Regions from separate parts of the Pseudomonas multiresinivorans genome, predicted to be linked through region 1. Evidence: predicted binding sites of a transcription regulator. Region 1 holds the regulator's gene; each other region holds the start of a gene.
The links. The regulator FliA, encoded in region 1, starts transcription of late flagellar genes. The targets are predictions, from matches to a motif close to CTAAAGTTTNNNNNNNNNNNGCCGNTAA.
Positions count from the first base shown of each region.

Region 2: G4G71_RS18880 (methyl-accepting chemotaxis protein) is a predicted target of FliA. The motif match lies at 1,268-1,295, and genes of this name have one in related genera.
Region 3: motA (flagellar motor stator protein MotA) is a predicted target of FliA. The motif match lies at 1,574-1,601, and genes of this name have one in related genera.

Region 1 is NZ_CP048833.1:4,666,248-4,669,520, forward strand. It holds gene G4G71_RS21195 (chemotaxis protein CheA) at 1-350, opposite strand, end outside; gene G4G71_RS21200 (protein phosphatase CheZ) at 382-1,164, opposite strand; gene G4G71_RS21205 (chemotaxis response regulator CheY) at 1,184-1,558, opposite strand; gene fliA (RNA polymerase sigma factor FliA) at 1,756-2,505, opposite strand; gene fleN (flagellar synthesis regulator FleN) at 2,502-3,273, opposite strand, start outside.
Region 2 is NZ_CP048833.1:4,176,988-4,180,260, forward strand. It holds gene acnA (aconitate hydratase AcnA) at 1-1,145, shown strand, start outside; gene G4G71_RS18880 (methyl-accepting chemotaxis protein) at 1,341-2,906, shown strand; gene cprA (cationic peptide resistance protein CprA) at 3,122-3,273, opposite strand, start outside.
Region 3 is NZ_CP048833.1:1,310,626-1,313,898, reverse strand. It holds gene motB (flagellar motor protein MotB) at 1-650, opposite strand, end outside; gene motA (flagellar motor stator protein MotA) at 666-1,517, opposite strand; gene G4G71_RS05900 (HDOD domain-containing protein) at 1,650-3,161, shown strand.

The DNA.
Region 1 (3,273 bases):
GGCGTCGCCGGAGTCGGCTCCTGCGCGTCACGCACCTGCTGGAACATGACGTTGACGGTATCCAGCGCCTGCAGCATCACGTCCATCAGCTCGGCATCCACGCGGCGTTCGCCCTTGCGCAGCATGTCGAACACGTTTTCGGCGATGTGGCAGCACTCCACCAGCGCGTTCAGCTGGAGGAAGCCGGCACCACCCTTGACGGTGTGGAACCCACGGAAGATGGCATTGAGCAGGTCCATGTCTTCCGGGCGGCTTTCCAGCTCGACCAGTTGCTCGGACAGTAGCTCGAGAATCTCGCCGGCCTCCACCAGGAAGTCCTGGAGGATTTCGTCATCGGCGTCGAAGCTCATTCGGTGCTCCCTCTACAGCGTCAGGCGACGCTTAAAAACCAAGGCTGGACAACAGGTCGTCGACATCGTCCTGACCGGACACGACGTCCTTTCTTGTATCGGCAGCAATCTGCGGACCTTCACCCTTGGACGATCTTTCTTTTTCCACCGCGTCGCGCATGCTCTCGTGGTCATGCTCGATACCGGCGTAGCGATCGACCTGCCCCGCCATCCAGACCAGCTTGACCAGGTTCGACTCGACCTCGGTCACCAGCTTGGTGACGCGCTTGATCACCTGCCCGGTAAGGTCCTGGAAGTCCTGCGCCAGCAGGATGTCGTTCAGGTGCGCGGAAAGCTTGCGGCTGTCCTGGGCGCTGATATAGAGGAACTGCTCGACACGCTTGGCCAGGTCGCGGAAGGCCTCGGGGCCCAGCTCGCGGCGCATGAAGCGCGACCAGTCTTCCTGCAGTTCCTTGGCCTGGGTCTCGATGTGCATGACCACCGGGGTGCACTCTTCCACCAGGTCCATGGTGCGATTGGCCGCTTTCTCGGTCATCGTTACCACATAGGAGAGGCGGTCGGTCGCGTCGGCGATCTGCGAAACTTCCTGGGCGCGTGGGGAGCTGGGATCGATCTGGAAGTTGACGATGGCGTTGTGCAGCTCGCGGGTGAGCTTGCCGACCTCCTGGTAGAGGCCTCGGTCGCGCGCCTGGTTGAGCTCGGAGATCAGTTGCACGGCAGTCTGAACGTCGCCGCGTTCGAGGCAGTCGACCAATTCGCGCGCATGTTTTTTCAGGGTCGACTCGAAGTCACCCGCGGATTCGTTGAAATCCATGACGCCCTCTATGCCGGCCTTAGCTGCCGACCCGCTCGAAAATCTTCTCGATCTTTTCTTTCAGCACCTGAGCGGTGAAAGGCTTGACCACATAGCCGTTGACCCCGGCCTGGGCCGCTTCGATGATCTGGTCGCGCTTGGCTTCGGCAGTGACCATCAGCACCGGCAGGTGCTTGAGGCGCTCGTCGGCGCGGACCGCACGAAGCAGGTCGATGCCGGTCATGCCGGGCATGTTCCAGTCGGTCACGAGGAAGTCGAAGTTACCGCTGTGCAGCATCGGCAGCGCAGTGGTGCCGTCGTCGGCTTCTGCGGTGTTGGTGAACCCCAGGTCTCGCAGGAGGTTCTTGATGATGCGCCTCATCGTGGAAAAGTCGTCCACGATGAGAATTTTCATGTTCTTGTCCAAACCTGCCTCCATCGATACCAAACGCGCCCTGGCGGGCGTGCCGTCAATTCATTGAGCGCCGTGCGCTCTTTGGGGTGGATGCGTCAAAGGAACGTCACCCAAAAATTCGTAAGCCTATAACTTGCCTAAGGAAATTCCTTTCAGGCTCTCCGCTCAGAACAAGCAGCCGCGAAACTACCCGATGCTCAGCGCGCGCGCCACTCCGCCAGTCGCGAGCGCAGGCGCGCGGCGCACTGGCTGTGCAGCTGGCTGACGCGGGACTCGCTGACGCCCAGTACTTCGCCGATCTCCTTGAGGTTGAGCTCCTCGTCGTAGTACAGCGCCAGCACCAGCCGCTCGCGCTCGGGCAGCTTGGTGATGGCGTCGGCCAGCGCCGCCTGGAAGCGTTCGTCTTCCAGGCCGTGGGACGGCTCGTTGTCGTGGTGGGATGCGTCTTCGGCAAGGCCACCGCCCTGTTCGCCGTCCTGCAACATGTCATCGAAGCTGTACAGCCGGCTGCCCTGGGTGTCGCTGAGGATGCCGTAATAATCTTCGAGGCTCATATTGAGTTCGGCAGCAACCTCCTGATCTTTAGCGTCGCGTCCGGTGCGCGCCTCGACGGCGCGGATGGCGTCGCTGACCATACGGGTGTTGCGATGCACCGAACGGGGCGCCCAATCGCCCTTGCGCACCTCGTCGAGCATGGCGCCACGGATACGGATGCCGGCGTAGGTCTCGAAGCTCGCGCCCTTGCCCGCGTCGTACTTCTTCGCCGCCTCCAGCAGGCCGATCATCCCGGCCTGCATCAGGTCTTCCACCTGCACGCTGGCCGGCAGGCGGCCCAGCAGGTGGTAGGCGATGCGCTTCACCAGTGGCGCGTGTTTCTGGATCAGCAGTTCCTGGGAGTTATGCGCCTGTGCCTTGCTGTACATACGCGCTCCGGAGGCCGCGGTCATACGGCCGAACCCGTGGGATGTTGCACCAGGCGCTCGACGAAGAACTCCAGGTGCCCTCGTGGGTTGGCCGGCAGCGGCCAGCTGTCGACCTTCTGCGCCACCGCACGGAAGGCCAGGGAAGCCTTGCTGCGCGGGAACGCCTCATACACCGAACGCTGCTTCTGCACGGCCTTGCGCACCGACTCGTCATAGGGAATGGCGCCGACATACTGCAGCGCCACGTCCAGGAAGCGGTCGGTGACCTTGGTCAGCTTGGCGAACAGGTTGCGGCCTTCCTGGGGGCTGTGCGCCATGTTCGCCAGCACGCGGAAACGGGTCATGCCGTAGTCGCGGTTGAGCAGCTTGATCAAAGCATAGGCATCGGTGATGGACGTGGGTTCATCACAGACGACCAGCAGTACTTCCTGGGCCGCGCGGACGAAGCTCACCACCGAGTCGCCGATGCCGGCAGCGGTGTCCACCACCAGCACGTCGATGTTGTCGCTGATGTCGCTGAAAGCCTGGATCAGGCCGGCATGCTGCATCGGCGTGAGGTGCACCATGCTCTGGGTGCCCGAGGCCGCCGGGACGATGCGGATGCCGCCGGGCCCCTGGAGGATCACGTCGCGCAGGTCGCATTCGCCTTCGATCACGTCGGCCAGCGTGCGCTTGGGCGACAGGCCCAGCAGCACGTCGACGTTGGCCAGGCCAAGGTCGGCGTCCAGCAGCATGACGCGGCGACCAAGATCGGCCAGCGCCAGCGACAGATTCACCGACACGTTGGTCTTG
Region 2 (3,273 bases), 490 kb from region 1:
TGCTGGAGCCCATCGAGAAGGCGGTACAGCAGGCCGACCTGACCGTCGCCTCGGTGCTTTCCGGCAACCGCAACTTCGAGGGTCGCGTGCACCCGCTGGTGAAAACCAATTGGCTGGCCTCGCCGCCACTGGTGGTCGCCTATGCCCTCGCTGGCACCGTGCGCACCGACTTGACCAAAGACCCGCTGGGTACCGGCAAGGACGGCCAACCGGTCTATCTGAAGGACATCTGGCCAACCCAGCAGGAAATCGCCGACGCCGTACAGAAAGTCGACACGGCGATGTTCCACAAGGAGTACGCCGAAGTCTTCCAGGGCGATGAGAAATGGCGTGCGATCCAGGTGCCGGACGCCCAGACCTACGTCTGGCAGAACGACTCCACCTACATCCAGCATCCGCCGTTCTTCGAGCACATCGCCGATGCACCGCCGAAGGTCGAAGACATCGACGGCGCCAGCATCCTCGCGGTACTGGGCGACTCGGTGACCACCGACCACATCTCCCCCGCTGGCAACATCAAGAAGGACAGCCCCGCCGGCCGCTACCTCAGCGAGCATGGCGTGGCCTACGCCGACTTCAACTCCTACGGCTCGCGGCGTGGCAACCATGAGGTGATGATGCGCGGCACCTTCGCCAACATCCGCATCAAGAACGAGATGCTCGGTGGCGAGGAAGGTGGCAACACGCTCTACGTACCGACTGGCGACAAGCTGGCGATCTACGATGCCGCCATGCGCTACCAGCAGGACGGCACGCCGCTGGTGATCATCGCCGGCAAGGAATACGGCACCGGTTCCTCCCGCGACTGGGCGGCCAAGGGCACCAACCTACTGGGTGTGAAAGCGGTGATCGCCGAAAGCTTCGAACGCATCCACCGCTCCAACCTGGTGGGCATGGGCGTGCTGCCGCTGCAGTTCAAGGATGGCCAGGACCGCAAGGCGCTGAAGCTGACCGGCAAGGAAGTGCTGAGCATCAGCGGCCTGTCGGGCGAACTGAAGCCGCACATGAACCTCAAGGTCGGGGTGACGCGCGAAGACGGCAGCCAGGACAGCTTCGAGGTGCTCTGCCGTATCGATACCCAGAACGAAGTCGAGTACTTCAAGGCCGGCGGCATCCTCCACTACGTGCTGCGCAGCCTGATCTAGAGCGGTGCGGCGGCCCGCAACGGGCCGCCGCCCTCCTTCTTTCGTTTCATTTCGGTGACCAGTGGCGATACGCTATCGTCATTCTCTCGGCGTCACTCTTCTGACATTTTTTTGTGATCGCCATCAAATTTTCGATCCAGCGGCCGATAAGCTGGACAGACGTACCAATCCGCCTTTCTCCGAGATCCCAGCCTGATGCGCAACAACCAGCCGATCACCCAGCGTGAACGCACCTTCCCCGCCGAACAGCGGCTGATCTCCACCACGGATGCCCGCGGCGTGATCGGTTACGCCAACGACGCCTTCACCGCCATCAGCGGCTTCTCCCGAGAAGAGCTGGTCGGCGCGCCGCACAATCTGGTGCGCCACCCGGATGTCCCCGCAGCCGTGTTCGCGCACATGTGGACGACCCTGAAAAAGGGCCGCCCGTGGATGGGCATCGTCAAGAACCGCTGCAAGAACGGCGACCACTACTGGGTCAGTGCCTACGTCACGCCCATCTATGAGCGCAACGAGATCGTCGGTTACGAATCGGTGCGGGTGAAACCGACCGCCGAACAGGTCCGCCGCGCCGAAGCGCTGTACGCACGCATCAACACCGGCAAGTCAGCCATTCCGGCCCGCGACCGTTGGCTGCCGGTGCTGCTGGACTGGCTGCCGTTCATCCTGATCGGCCAGATCGGCTTCCTTATCGGCGTCTGGCTGAATTCGCATTGGGGCTTCCTGCTGGCCGCCCTGCTGTCGATCCCGCTGGGCCTTGCCGGCCTCGGCTGGCAGCAGCGCGGCCTCAAGCGCCTGCTGCGCCTGGCCGAGCAGACCACTTCCGACCCGCTGATCGCACAGATGTACACCGACAGCCGTGGCGCACAAGCACGCCTGGAAATGTCCATTCTCAGCCAGGAAGCACGTCTGAAGACCTGCCTGACCCGTCTGCAGGACACCGCCGAAACCCTCACCGAGCAGGCCCGAGAAGCCGACTCGTTGGCCCACCACAGCTCCGCCGGCCTCGACCGCCAGCGTCAGGAAACCGAGCAGGTGGCCACCGCCGTCAACCAGATGGCCGCCACCACCCAGGAAGTGGCCGACAACGTGCAGCGCACCGCCGATGCCACCCGCCAGGCCAACAACCTGACCACCGAGGGCCGGCAGATCGCTGCCGAGACTCGCGAGGCCATGCAGCGTCTCTCCAGCTCAGTGGGTGAAACCGGTGAGGCGGTCAGCCAGCTAGCCCGCGACAGCGAGCAGATCGGCGGCGTAGTGGACGTGATCAAGGGCATCGCCGACCAGACCAACCTGCTGGCACTCAATGCCGCCATCGAAGCCGCCCGTGCTGGCGAGATGGGGCGCGGCTTTGCCGTGGTCGCCGACGAAGTTCGTTCGCTGGCCCAGCGCACCACCGAGTCCACCGGGCAGATTCACCAGCTCATTGCCAACCTGCAGAACACCGCCACGGAAGCCGTGCGCGCCATGGACTCCGGTCGCCGCCAGGCCGACGAGGGCGTGGAGCGCGTGCTACAGGCGGACAGCGCGCTGGTCGGCATCAGCGACGCGGTGGCCAACATCACCGAAATGGCCACCCAGATCGCCGCTGCCGCGGAAGAACAGAGCGCCGTGGCCGAGGAGATCAACCGCAACATCAGCACCATCGCCAACCTCGCCGACCAGACGTCCGGCGAAGCCCAGCGCACCGCCCTGCTCAGCGAGGAACTGACGCAAACCGCGCAGCGCCAGTACTCGCTGGTGGAGCGGTTCAACCGCTGAGACCAGACAACGCGTAGGGCGCATAACGCGCCAGCGTTATCCGCCGTAACCTGAAACGGCGGATAACCCGTTCCGGGTTATTCGCCCTACGGCCCTGAGCCTCGCGGCTCAGCTCTTTGTAGGAGCGAGCTTGCTCGCGAACAGCTCCGCGACGGGGCCGGGTTCGCGAGCAAGCTCGCTCCTACAGCGCATTCCCACCCACAGCATTCAGCCGACTACTTGAAATCCCACTGCATCTGCGCCGGGATGCTCACATCCCGCGAGGAATGCACGCAGACGTCCACGTAGTCGGTGAAGCGCGGCGGCGCAGCGATCCCTTCGTCGAGCAGGCGCTGGTTGTCGAACAGGTAGTTGAGATCGGCGAAGC
Region 3 (3,273 bases), 3.2 Mb from region 1:
CCGGCGTAGGGCTTGGCGTCGGTGTGGCCGCTGATGCTGATCTTGTTCGGCACCTGCTTGATGGTCTCGGCCAGCGCCAGCAGGATGTCCTCGAAGTACGGCTGCAAACGCGCACTGCCCAGGTCGAACATCGGCCGGTTGTCCGAATCGACGATCTGGATGCGCAGGCCGTCCTGGGTGATCTCGAAGAGAATCTGGTCCTTGAAGCGCTTCAGGGTCGGATTCTCGTCGACCTTGTTCTGCAGTTCCTGCAGCAGCAACTCCAGGCGCTCCTTCTCGACCTTCTCGGCGACATCCTCGGCCTGCTGCTCGTTGATCTTGGCGTTCTCGTCCGGGTTGATGCGCGTCTCGTCGGCGTCCGGCTGGGCCTGGATCTGCGGGTTCAGCGTCTTGTCCGGCGCCGGCGTCGGCGTGCCGCCCAGGTCGATGACGTAGGGGCTGGCGCTCTCGGTGAAGCCGATGGGGTCCTGGAAGTAGCCGGAGATGGCCTTCTTCTGCTCCGGCGTGGCCGAAGACAGCAGCCAGAGCACGAGGAAGAACGCCATCATGGCGGTGGCGAAGTCGGCGAAGGCAATCTTCCAGCCACCGCCATGGTGGCCGGCGGCATAGCGCTTGACGCGTTTGACGATGATCGGCTGATTGTTATCCATGCGTCAGGCGACCCATCAGCGACCGCGAACGGCCTGCTCCAGCTCGCTGAAGCTCGGACGGTGCGCCGGCAGCAGCACCTTGCGGCCGAACTCCACGGCCAGCGACGGCGGCATGCCGGAGGCCGATGCCACCAGGCAAGCCTTGATCGACTCGTACAGGTTCAACTCTTCCTTGGCGTCGTGTTCCAGGGCGTTGGCCAGCGGGCCGACGAAACCGTAGGCGGCGAGAATACCGAGGAAGGTACCCACCAGCGCCGCGGCGACGTGGTGGCCGATTTCGGCCTGGCTGCCCTGGCCGAGCAGGGCCATGGTGATCACGATCCCCAGCACCGCGGCGACGATACCGAAGCCCGGCAGGGCGTCGGCGACGCGGGTCACTGCATGGGCGGGGTGCTCGAGGTCTTCCTTGAGGCTGCCCAGTTCCATGTCGAACAGGCCTTCCAGCTCGTGGGGCGCCATGTTGCCCGAGGACATGATGCGCAGGTAATCGCAGACGTACGCGGTCATGCGTTCGTCCTTGAGCACCGCCGGGTACTTGCTGAAGATCGGGCTGGCGGCCGGGTCCTCGACGTCGGCTTCGATGGCCATCATGCCTTCGCGGCGGCTCTTGTTGAGCACCTCGTAGAGCATGCCCAGTACCTCCAGGTAGAAGGTATGGGTGAAGCGGTTGCCGAACATCTTCGGCGCCTTCTTCAGCACGGTCATGAAGGTGCTGCCAGGGTTGGCCTGGAGGAAGGCGCCCAGCGCGGCGCCACCGATGATCAGCACCTCGAACGGCTGGATGATGGCCGCGATCTTGCCGCCGGAGAGCATGTAGCCGCCGAGCACGCTACCCAGAATGACGATGATGCCGATGATTTTTGCCATGGGGACCGGACTGAAACTGTGAACAGAAAGGAGGCATGATTCCCGCCTCCCTGTTGTTATCGGAGATTTCGGGCAAGACTATAGGCCGAAAACACTAAAAACCAGTTCGGCGCCTCACGCATGTCAAAGCAAATGCTTCATCCAGAGCGTCTCAAGGCCTGGCTAACCCAGCTGGAAGATCTGCCTTTGCCCGTTCCGCTGGAACAGCGCGATGACATTCGCCGGGCGCTGAACGACAGCCGCCGCTCGATCCGCGATATCGCCGAACTGCTGCAGGACGCGCCGACCCTGGCCTTTGCCATCCTGCGCGAAGCCAACCGCGCGCAGAGCGCCCGGGACAATCCGGCGGAAAGCCTGGAGGTTGCCCTCAATCGCCTGGGCCTGTCTCGCGTCACCCAATTGCTCGACAGCCTGCCCGCGATGCCCGAGGCGCAGATGCCGCGCGCCCTGAGCCAATTGCTGCTGATCAGCCGCCATGCCATGCAGCAGGCCAGCGGCCTGTTCGCCAACCGCCTGGCGCGGCTCTGGCAGGAAATCCACTGGGGCAGCCTGTTCACCCTCGCGCCGCTGTGGGCACTGGCCACCGCGAAGCCGGAGCTGATGGAGAACTGGCAGCGCCAGGTCTACGGCCTGGGCCGCTGCAGCAGCGAAGTCGAAGAGGAGCTGCTCGGCACTCCCCTGTTGCCCTTGTGTCGCGCACTGGCCGACAACTGGCGGCTGCCGGACTGGGTCGGCCAGGGCTACGCCCTGCTCAGCGACGACAAGCGCCTGCTGGTGCGCGCCCTGCACGTCGCCCACACCGAACACGAGCCGCTGGGCCAGCAGCAGCGCCTGGACGCCGATCCGGAACTGCAACGCTGGCTGACCCGCCCGGCCAACACCATCCTCCTGGCCAACAGCATCGCCATGGCCGCGCACCAGTCCTGGGGCGGCGTGCACATGCTGCGCTGGCAGCGCCTGACCAGCCTCTATCTGCAGATGCCGCTGGAAGAATTGCAGCAGACCGTCCACGGCCTTGCCGCGCAGAGCGCCCGCCGCCACGCCCGCCCGCTGCTCTGGCACCCGGCGCAGGCGTTGCTCTGGCCCTGGGATGCGCGCCGCTGGCTCAACGGGCCGAAGGCCGAGGAGCCGGCCAAGGCGCCGGATACCCTCGCCGAATGGCGCCAGCACTGCACCCGCCTGATGCAGACGCCCAGCCCGTTCGGCAACGCCGTACAACTGCTCGACTGCGCCACGGCTGCCTTGCAGGCCTGCGGGCTGCAACGCGGAATGATCCTGCTGGCCGACAAGGGCGGCAGTTGGCTGCAGGCGCGCCGGCACTTCGGCCTGGACGGCGAGATCGGCGACTTCAAGCTGGAAGTCGCCGCCAGCCCGGTGCTGCGCAAACTCCTGCAACAACCCGGACAACTGCGCCTGAGCCCGACCAACATGGCCGAGTTCTCGGCGCTGATTCCCGGCTCGCTGAAGGCGCTGCTCCCCAGCGAGCATCTGCTGCTGCGCTCGCTGGGCAACGGCGTGCGGGTGGTCATGCTGGTGGTCTGCGACCGCCTCGGGCAACCGCTCGCGGACCTTCACGCCCAGGCCTTCGGCCGCACCGTGCAGTGCATCGAGCACGCGGTGAAGCAGATGGCGCGGGGCTCGTGATCCGGGAAAGGTTTGCTCCCCGCCTTCTGCCCTTTAAACTAACCGCCCTCACGGGGTAGCCCAGGGCACGCGCTCACGTTGCCTCCCCCACCTTTTCCGCCGGGAGTCTCCG